Regions from separate parts of the Dactylosporangium cerinum genome, predicted to be linked through region 3. Evidence: riboswitches for the same ligand, from Rfam matches in the RefSeq annotation. Region 3 holds a riboswitch; each other region holds the start of a gene.
What was found. A riboswitch is a leader RNA that binds a small molecule or an ion and turns the genes downstream of it on or off. The one in region 3 is predicted to bind cyclic di-AMP.

Region 1 (3,266 bases), on a different contig from region 3:
CCGTGGTGAAGGCCGTCTCCCGGGTCACCGGCTTGTTGTCGGTGCCGGCCGCGGTGACCTTCGCGGTGTAGGCCGTGCCGTAGCGCAGCGCGGTGGCAGGCACCCATGAGGACCCGTCGTCGCGCAGCTCGCCGGCGACCCGCTGGCCCGCCGCGTCGGTCAGGGCGACCTCGGTGACCTTCCCGTCGCTCACCTTCGTGCCGATCTCGGTGCTGATCGGCACCCCCGACTCACCCGCCGCCGGGCTGACGGCCAGCGCGACCACCGGCGGCGCGGGAGCGGTCCACTTCGCCGCCGTGTGCTTCTTCGAACTGTGGCACGCCGATAGGCCCAGTTGCGCTCCCAACGCGAGCGCGACCAGCGCAACGGCCGTCCGGCCGGGCCGTCTCATGTTCTCTGCCTGTGCATGGACATGGGGGCATCGTCGTGCCCGTCCGTGCGAGGCCGGGCCGGGAAGTGGGTGACATCGCGGAGGACCCGGGACCGCGCGAGGCGGTCCCTACCCGACGGCGTCCGCGATCTGCTGGGCGAGCCCTTCCCACTTCGCATAGGCGTCCGGGAACGCCGAGCGCTGCACCAGCTGCGCCGCGACGGTGACGGCCTGCTGCTCCCAGCCCTGGATCCGGGCCAGCGCCGCGAAGAACCTGCGCGCGGACTCGCGCGCGTCCATCAGCTGGTCGACCGAACCCCAGCTCGGCCGCTGCTGGAACAGGCCGACCGAGTCGTAGTCGTACCCGACGCCCTCGTTGGGATGCTGCAGCGACTGCGGCAGGTTCGGGTTCGCGAGGTTTCGCAGGTGGCTCTCCTGCAGCGCGGTGGCGATCCCCACGACGGCCGCGCGGCGCGGCAGGTTCAGCTGCCGGGCAACCTCGATGATCGCGACGGCGTTGTTCATCTCGGCCTGGGTCAGCCCGCCGACGGGCGCGTGCACGGTCGGCGAGGGCGACGCGGGTTGCCCGGCCGGCGACGGCGACGCCGGCGGCTTGGCGGCCGTCGTCGGGGCGGCCGTCGTCGGTGCCGGGGCGGCATCCGCGCCGTCGGCGGGTTTCCGGGCGCGGCTGCGCGAGGCGGGCGCGTCGGCCGCCGACCGTCCGTCGTCGACGGCGAGCGCCACCCCGTTCACCGGCGCGGCGACCGGCCCGGTCGACGACGACAGCGTCGCGGACAGGGCGACCGCCGCGACGGCGGCGACGGCGACGGCGTGCCGGCGCAGCTGCGCCGGCACGGGTGCGCGCAGCCGGAAGCGGGTCGCGTGCCGCCCCCGGCGGGAGCGGCGGAGGTGGCGGGGACCGCGCACCTGCGCACCGTTGAGCTGCTGGTCATCATCGGCGCCCGGGAGCATCCGGCGAGCTTAGGGGTGGCCCTGACCAGGGGTCCTGGCAGGCGTGCGGACCAGCCGACCGGAGACCGGGCGGGCCGCAGAGCGCCGGGACGCGGTCGGCGAGGTGCACCGGGGGCGCCACCCGGCCGACCGGCGGCCCGCCCACGGTGTGCACCAGGTCCGTTCGCCACGCCGTCGTCTCGCCCGGTAGCCGAGCCGCACGGCGGGATCCGGTGCCCTTGCGCCGCCCCGGTAGGGTCCTCGCATCCGCCCGGCCCACCGTCACCCACCTCGGATGACACCGCGGCGGATCCGCTGAGTCGCGTCCACGCGAGCCGGGGAACCGAGCACCACCGGGGTGAATCCGCGGGGCCTGCGCCCCGAGGTAGGGCGATCTTCCCGCCCGAACCCGTCAGCTAACCCGGTAGGCGGCACCGGAAGGAGCACCACCGTGCAGCCATTGACCCGGTATCACCCGTGTCGCACCACCTCGACCCTCGGCCCGGCCCGGTAGCCGCCGGTCCTCACCGCACCGGCCCGCGCCGGTCGGGCCGGCCCGCTGCCCGGATCACGTCCGGCACCGGCAACAGCAGCCGTTATCCAGCATGTCTGTCGAGGTACCCGTGAGCTACCTGTACAAACCCAGGCACCAGAGTCCCGTCGCGGCACGTTCCCGCGTGCTGCCGATCGCGGCACGTTCCCGCGTGTTGCCGATCGCGGCCGCCGCGGCGGTCCTCGCGGTGACGGCGGTCGTCGGCGTGGCCGTGCACGCCTCGGCGCCCGCGCCGATGGCCGACGCGCAGTCGCTGACCTCCGCGGATCCGTCGTGGTCCGGTGCCGCACCGGCCGCGCGTGACCGGCAGCGGACGCAGGCGGCGCCCAACGCCGCGACCACCCCCTCGAAGGCCGCCGGTGCGGCGCCGTCCACGGCCGCCCCGCCCGCCGCCACCACACCGGCCGCCACCACGCCGGCCGCTCCGCCGGCGGCGAAGGAGCTCGCGTACCGGTTCGCCTGGCAGGAGAACTACTACTTCTGCGGCCCGGCCGCGACCCGCATCGCACTGACCGCGCGAGAGCTGTACCCGTCCCAGTCCGAGGTCGCCCAGAGCCTGCGCACGACCGTCAACGGCACCAACTCCGCCGACGACACCACCCGGTCGCTCAACGCGTACACGAAGAGCTCCTTCTACAAGTCGCACTTCATCACCGGTCAGTCGGCCACCCAGGCGGAGATCGACCGGATGCAGGCGGACATCGTCAACGCGATCACCAACGGCTACGCCGTGGTCGCCAACATCGCCGGCTCCACTGTGGACGACAAGGGAGGTTCGCACTCGTACCCGGGCGGCCACTACCTCACGGTGGTGGGCTACAGCAACGGCGGCAGGACGGTGAAGATCGCCGACCCCGCGGACGCTCTGGGCGTCGGGTACTACACGCTGACGACGGCCAAGCTCGCCCACTGGACCGCCCTGCGCGGGTATTCTGCCTGACCCGGCGCGGTCAGCGGCCCAGGGCCCGCACCCGGCTGGGTGGCTGGAACGCCTGGACCGGCTGGCCGCGCAGCGCGGCCGCGATGGTCTGCGCGACGGCGGCGTTGACCGAGCCGGCGACGCCGCTGCCCACCTGGTCGTTGGGGTTGTCCACGTTCACCGCGATGCCGGCCGCCGCGATCTGCGGGGTGAAGCCGACGAACGTCTCCGTCGAGTTGTACTCGGAGCTGCCGGTCTTGCCCGCGACCGGGCGGCCGCCGAGGATGCCGGACACGTTCTCGGCCGTGCCGCCGTCGCACTTGTTGTACGCCGACGACCGGCTGACCGGGCACCGGGCCGCGTCGGTCGCGGCGGCCGCCACGTCGGCGCTGATCACCTGCCGGCACTTCGGGGCGGCGGCGTCGACCGGTCTGCCGTTGGTGTCGGTGATCGACAGCACCGGCAGCGGCTGG
Region 2 (3,266 bases), on a different contig from region 3:
CCCGGCTGCGGCGCCTGCTGCGGGCGGCCCTGGCGCCTGCATGACGAAGGGCGCCCCACTCCCCCGGGGCGCCCTTCTGGTCTGTTCGTGCCTGCTCAGCAGCTCAGGTTGCCCGCTCCGACGCCGACGCCGAGGATGCCGACGAAGCGCTGGTACGCCGCCACCCGGCTCTGCACCTGTGCGGGGTTGCGCCCGCCGCACTCGAGGCTGCCGTTGATGCTGCGGATCGTCTCACCGAACCCGGCGCCGTTGACCATCGCGTTGTGCGGGGTCATCGTGCCCGGACCGCTCTGCGTGTTCCAGTACCAGAGCGCGGTCTTCATCGCCACGGCCGGATCGGTCTGCACCAGGTTCGGGTTGTGCAGCAGGTCGATGCCGAGCGCGTCACCGGCGGCCTTGTAGTTGAAGTTCCAGCTGAGCTGGATCGGCCCGCGCCCGTAGTACGCGGCCTGCCCGGCGGGGCACCCGTACGGCTGGCTGGTGTCGCAGTAGTGCGGGTAGTTGGCGGTGTTCTGCTCGACGATGTACACCAGCCCGCCGGTCTCGTGGTTGACGTTGGCGAGGAACGCCGCCGCCTCCTGCTTGCGCTGCGCGTCCGTGCCGGTCTTCGCGAACGCCGGGTACGCGCTCAACGCCGCGACCAGCCCGTTGTACGTGTAGAACGGGTTCCGGTTCGGGAACATCTGGTTGAACTGCGCCTCGCTGACCACGAACGCCCCGTTGTTCGGCGGGTTGGTGGTCGGATTGGTCGGCGGCTGCGTTGTGCCGCCACCGCTGCAGGTGTACGGGTCCCAGTACCAGGTGCTGATCGTCGGGCTGTAGCCCGGGTTGTCGTGCTCGGCGACGTAGTACTTGCCGTCCGTGAACTTCACGACGTCGCCGGTGACGTAGTTGCGCCCCTGCACCCAGGCCGGGAAGCTGCACCCGCCGGCGGACCCGGTCTGGGTCGGCGGCTGCGGGGTGCTCCCGCCGCACGAGCCCTGGTCCTGCCAGACCCCGGTGGTCCCGGGCGGTGCCTCGTTCTGCGTCCACCACTTGGCGAGGAAGTTGCGGCCGTTGTGGGACACGGTGGCGCCCCCGGTGTAGACCGCCGACGACTGCCACGCGGCGGCGCAGGCGGCCGCCGACGCCGGCAGCATGTTGAAGACGGCGACGACACCAGCGGCGACGGCGGTCGCGGCGAGCATCGCCAGCAGGCGCACTCTGGACACCTGATCACTTCCGTTCAGTTCGGTTCCGGGGCCCTCATCCGACCAGCCGAACCACCCCAACGGAGTGAACAACATCGTTTTATTAACAATCTTTACGGTTTCCATAACGTTCCCGCGGAGTGCCGCGACCGACAGGGCGGATCGGGGCCGTACCCGCAGGTCGCCGGGGGCGGCGACCAGCCGCAGGGTGACGCCACGTGATCAAGGGGTGGCGTAGAACCACGGCGGGCCCGCGAAGGTTCCGAAAATCGTGCGACCATTTCCGTGATTTGCGTCACGTCTTTTCTTTGGGAAGGCTTAGGCTACCTGCTCGGGTGGCCCGGTTCGGAGAGGTGCGTCACAGCGCCGCACAAACGGTGCGCTGCGGAGGCGAATCGCCCTGGGTAGGCTGGCCGTCGGTCTCGTCCGACAGGCACCGCTCCCCGCGGTGCCGGGCGCGGCTGCTGCCTAATCGCCGGCTCTTCTGGCGAATCGGGGACCCAACCGTAACTGGGGTGAATCCGCGGGCAACCGCGGTAGGGATCGTTCCGTCCCGAACCCGTCAGCTAACCCGGTCGGCGGCCAACGGAAGGAACAACGAGCCAGATGTCATCACGACATCCCGGTCGGCGGATTCTCGCCGTCCTGATGACGGCCGCCGTCCTTTGCGGGCTGGGCGCCGCACCGGCCATCGCCGAGCCGGGAGACGACACCGGCGACGAGGGTTCCAACGCGTCCCTCGCGCAGGTCCTCGACGAGAGCACCCGCGCGTGGATCGAGGCCAAGGACAAGTTCGACGCCTCGGTCAAGAACCAGGCCGATCTGACCGCCAAGCTCGCCGCGACCGAGACCGAACTGGCGAAGGTCACCGAGCAGGTGTCCGCGATCGCCGTCGCGGCATACCGGACGGGGCCGCTCACCACGTTCGTCGCGCTGATGGACTCGGGGAGCCCGACCGGGTTCGCGGAGCGGGCCGGTTCGATCGACGAGATCGCCCACCACAACGACAATCTGCTGCGCGACCTCAACAAGCTGAAGAAGGACCAGGCGACGCAGAAGGCGGCGCTGGAGGCCGAGGTCAAGCTCCAGCAGGAGCAGGTCGCGGTGATGGCCACGAAGAAGAAGGAAGCCGAGAAGGGGCTGGCCCAGGCGGGCGGCCCGAGCAACGGCTTCGTCTCCGCCAACCTGCCCCTCGCCGCGCCGTCCCCGCGCAACGCGAGCGGCGGCTGGTCGTCGGAGAGCTGCAAGGTCAAGGACCCCACCACCACTGGCTGCATCACGCAGCGCACGCTGCACGCGATGCAGCAGGCGCAGGCGGCCGGGTTCAAGCGGTTCGTGTCGTGCTACCGGCCCAGCGGGCCGTATGAGCACCCGAAGGGTCGCGCCTGCGACTTCTCGGTGCAGTCGGCGAAGGGCTTCGGCGGGGTCGCCGCCGGCGAGGACAAGGTGTACGGGGCCAACCTGGCCACCTACTTCGTGAAGAACGCGGACCGGCTGGGCGTCATGTACGTCATCTGGTTCAAACAGGTCTGGACACCGGCGGTCGGCTGGCACCACTACAGCGGTGTGGGCGGGGATCCCTCCAGCGACCACACGAACCACGTACACCTGTCGATGCTCTAGGAAACACCCTCACATCCGCAGGCGGCCGGCCGATAGGGCAACTGTCGACCGGCCGCCGCAGGGTGAGGGGATCCGAAGTGAAGCACCGACTCGTGACGCGCAGCGACTTCGACGGCCTGGTGTGCGCCGTCCTGTTGCGTCACCTGGACCTCATCGGCGACATCACCTTCGTGCACCCCAAGGACGTCCAAGACGGCGCGGTCGAGATCGGGCCGGGCGACATCCTGACGAACCTGCCCTACGCGCCCGGCGCCCACCTCGTCTTCGACCACCACCACTCGGAGACGCTGCGCAACACCGGCGACCGGGACAACCACATCATCGACGCGGAGGCCCCGTCGGCGGCCCGCGTCATCTATGACCACTTCGGCGGCGCCGAGCGCTTCCCGAACGTGTCGGACGAGCTGATGGAAGCGGTCGACAAGGCCGACTCCGCCCAGTACGACATCGCGG
Region 3 (3,266 bases):
CGACTGCCCGCACCGTCCCGCGACGTGGCTGAGCTGCAACTGGGCCGGCTCGACGAGGATCCGCCGGGGATACGGACGCGGGCCGCGCTCAGTCTCGTCTGCGCCGGCGCGGTCGGCGGCGACCCGCACGACGCGGTGGCCGGTGCCGTCGCGGTCGAACTGGTGCATCACTGGTCGGCGCTGCAGCAGGACCTGTTCGACGGGGACCTGACCCGCCGACACCGGCCGACGGCGTGGAGCGTGGTCGGCCCGCACCCGGCGACGCTCGGCGGCGAGGCGATGCTGGCCCTCGCGTTCGACGTGGCGGCCACCGGCGACCCGACCCGGCGCGTGCCGCGGCCGGTGCGCCAGGCCACCCGGAGCCGGCAGCCGGTGGGCGACCCCCGGCCCGGAAACGACGGCCCGCCCACGGCCGGCCCGCCCAGTGGGAGCGAACTGCCGGCGGTGGACGGCACGCCCGCCGCCGACGGACCGGCAACCGGCGAGCGGGGCGACGAACCGCGGGCGACCCGGGACCAGTTCATCGAGCCGCCCGACGAACGGGAGACCCGGGACCGGGTCGTCGACGCGTGCGCCGACGGCGGGCAGCACCGGGCCGGGGCGGCACCCGTCGACCGGGCCGGCGTCCGGGTCCTCGGCGACACCGTCCAGCAGCTCCTGCACAGCCAGCACACGGCCCTCGGTGCCGCCCTCGACACCACGACGACCCGCCGCCGGTCCGGCAGTGACCTGCTGCGCGACTGCATCACGGCGGTCGAGCAGCGCAGCGGCGCCCTGCTCGGCTGCGCGTGCGCGCTCGGCGCCATCGCCGGCGGCGGCGACCCGGCGCGGGTGGAGCAGCTGCGGCTGTTCGGCGTGCGGCTGGGGCTGGCCGTGCAGTTCACCGAGGACCTGCTCGGCATCTGGGGCGACCCGGACGTGACCGGCCGGCCGGCGTTTCCCGACCTGCGCCGCCGCCGGCTGTCGCTGCCGGTCGCCGCCGCGCTCGCGGCCGGCGCCGACGAGCTCACCGAGCTGCTGCGCCACGACAGCCGGCTGGGCGACGCCGACCTCGAACGCGCCGCGAAGGTCATCGAACGCTCGGGCGCCCGCTCCTGGTGCGTCCAGCAGGGCGAGGACCTCCTGGCGCAGGCGCTGCTCGCACTCGACCTGGCGATCCCGGAGCCAGCGGCGGTCGCCGAGCTGGTCGCCCTGGCCCGCTGGTCCACCCGCCACCCCGCCTGAGCGGCACGGCGGCGGGCCGGACCAGGTCAGGTGAGCGCGCCGACCACCTGCTCCGCGCGAGCGACGTGCTTCTGATACGCACCGGGGAACGCTGAGCGCTGCACCGCCTGGGCGGCCGCGGTGACACTCATCCGCTCCCAGCCCTGCACCCTGGCCAGCGCGTTGTAGAACAGCATCGCCGAGTGCGCCGGGTTCATCAGCTCCGCCACCGTGCCCCAGCCCTGGCTGGCCCGTTGCTGGAACAGCCCGACCGAGTCATGGTCGGTGGAGACACCCTGGTGCGGCAGCTGCAACGAGGACGGCACGGCGGAGCTGGCGACGTTGTACAGGTCGCTCTCCTGCATCGCCGTCGCGATCGCGACGACGAGGGCCCGGTCGGACATGCCCTGCGCCCGGCCCTGTTTCACGATGAGCGCGGCGTTGTCCATCTGCCGCTGGTCGAGCCCGGCGACCGGCCGGACGACCGGCGGCGCGGGTGGCACGGGCGGCACGGCCGGCACCGCGACGGCCAGCGGCCCGGGCAACGACGGCGCCGGGGACGGCGACGCCGACGATGACGAGGACGGAGACGAGGACGCGACGGCGCCGGTCTCGGCATACGCCGAACCGGTGAACATCGACGGCGGCGAGTCGGCCGGCAGCGTGGCCAGCAGCGTGGCGGACAGCACGGCGACCGAAACGGTGCCGGCCTTCGCGCCGAAGATCAGACGGGCCCGGCGATGTCGCGGGTGGAACTGGCGTGGCAACGGCTTCACTACTGAAATTCCTTCGTCGAAGACATGAGGCATCGGCACGTCGTGGCGGGCACGGCGTGCTGGAAGGGGGGAATCAGTGGTGCGGCGCTACGACGGCAAGCGGGCGGCCATCATCGGCAGACTCCTTCCGGTGCCGCCTACCGGGTTAGCTGACGGGTTCGGGCGGGAAGATTCGCCCTACCGTGGCTCGGCCACGGATACACCCCAGAGGACTACATGGGTCCCCGGCTCGCGAAACATCGCGACTCGACGGCGCCTGCCCGGCAGCGCCGATGCGGCGCAGGTCGACCGGAGCAGACCTCACGACCCTACTGGGCGGCCTCGGGACGGGCCAACCGCAGCACCGGCATACCACCCGGCGCACCCGAACGCTCACCGGGCGCTGTCACCCGTCTGGTCATCCCTCCGGCGTGACGGGCGCCCTTGACCAGGTACATCGCACGATCGGCGGCGCGCAGGGCGGCACCCGCGTCCTCGATGGTGTCATCGATCACGGCCACGCCGACGCTGACCTGCACCCGCATGATGTGGCCCTGGTGCATGACCGGCGCGCAGACCGAGCGTTCGAGGCGGTCGACCAGCGCGCCGAGGTCAGCGACGGTGACGTTGCCGGTGAGGACGACGAACTCGTCGCCGCCGAGCCGTGCGACGGTGTCGGTGGGCCGGACCAGGGAGACGAGCCGGTGCGCGACGGCGACCAGGACCGCGTCGCCGGCGTCGTGGCCGAGGGTGTCGTTGACGACCTTGAAGTCGTCGAGGTCGCAGAAGAGCAGCGCGCTGACGACGCCGTCGGCGCGGGCCCGCCGGATCGCGGTGGCGAGGGGCTCGGCGAAGGCGTCGCGGTTGGCGAGGCCGGTCAGCGGGTCGCGGGAGGCCCGCCGGACCAGGTCGGCCTCGGTCGCCTTGCGGTCGGTGATGTCCTGCACCTGCGTGATCGCGAACGCGGGCGAGCCGGCGACGACCGACATCGTGGCGGAGATCCAGATCGTCTCGCCGTCGCCGCGGACGCACCGGACCTCGTAGTCGCGGATCGATCCGGTGCCGGCGGCGAACACCTCCCGGCTGTGGTCGAGGTCGTCGGGGTGGATGAAGTCGCCGAAGCGCATCGAGACGAGGACGTCCTCGTCCCGGCCGAGCAGTTCACACAAAGCCGGGTTCACCCGGACGATCCGGGTCAGGTCGGCGCCCTCCAGGCCGATCATGCACATGCCGGTGCCGGCACCGTTGAACGCGAGCCGGAACGCGGCCTCGCTGGCCTCCAGGTGCCGGCGTTCCTGGCGCAGCGCC

Region 1: linked by a shared signal. The riboswitch ahead of ACFPIJ_RS56660 (C39 family peptidase) and the one ahead of ACFPIJ_RS27485 (hypothetical protein) in region 3 are both predicted to bind cyclic di-AMP.
Region 2: linked by a shared signal. The riboswitch ahead of ACFPIJ_RS13255 (coiled-coil domain-containing protein) and the one ahead of ACFPIJ_RS27485 (hypothetical protein) in region 3 are both predicted to bind cyclic di-AMP.

The regions. Positions count from the first base shown of each region.
Region 1 covers NZ_JBHSIU010000118.1:19,377-22,642, reverse strand. Annotated here, with positions in the region: gene ACFPIJ_RS56670 (L,D-transpeptidase) at 1-391, opposite strand, end outside; gene ACFPIJ_RS56665 (hypothetical protein) at 500-1,342, opposite strand; cyclic di-AMP (ydaO/yuaA leader) riboswitch at 1,625-1,767, shown strand; gene ACFPIJ_RS56660 (C39 family peptidase) at 1,945-2,814, shown strand; gene ACFPIJ_RS56655 (transglycosylase domain-containing protein) at 2,825-3,266, opposite strand, start outside.
Region 2 covers NZ_JBHSIU010000013.1:225,515-228,780, reverse strand. Annotated here, with positions in the region: gene ACFPIJ_RS13265 (reverse transcriptase family protein) at 1-44, shown strand, start outside; gene ACFPIJ_RS13260 (glycoside hydrolase family 19 protein) at 96-1,211, opposite strand; cyclic di-AMP (ydaO/yuaA leader) riboswitch at 1,646-1,787, shown strand; gene ACFPIJ_RS13255 (coiled-coil domain-containing protein) at 1,797-2,813, shown strand; gene ACFPIJ_RS13250 (DHH family phosphoesterase) at 2,906-3,266, shown strand, end outside.
Region 3 covers NZ_JBHSIU010000037.1:184,185-187,450, reverse strand. Annotated here, with positions in the region: gene ACFPIJ_RS27490 (polyprenyl synthetase family protein) at 1-1,224, shown strand, start outside; gene ACFPIJ_RS27485 (hypothetical protein) at 1,251-1,979, opposite strand; cyclic di-AMP (ydaO/yuaA leader) riboswitch at 2,099-2,241, opposite strand; gene ACFPIJ_RS27480 (diguanylate cyclase domain-containing protein) at 2,288-3,266, opposite strand, start outside.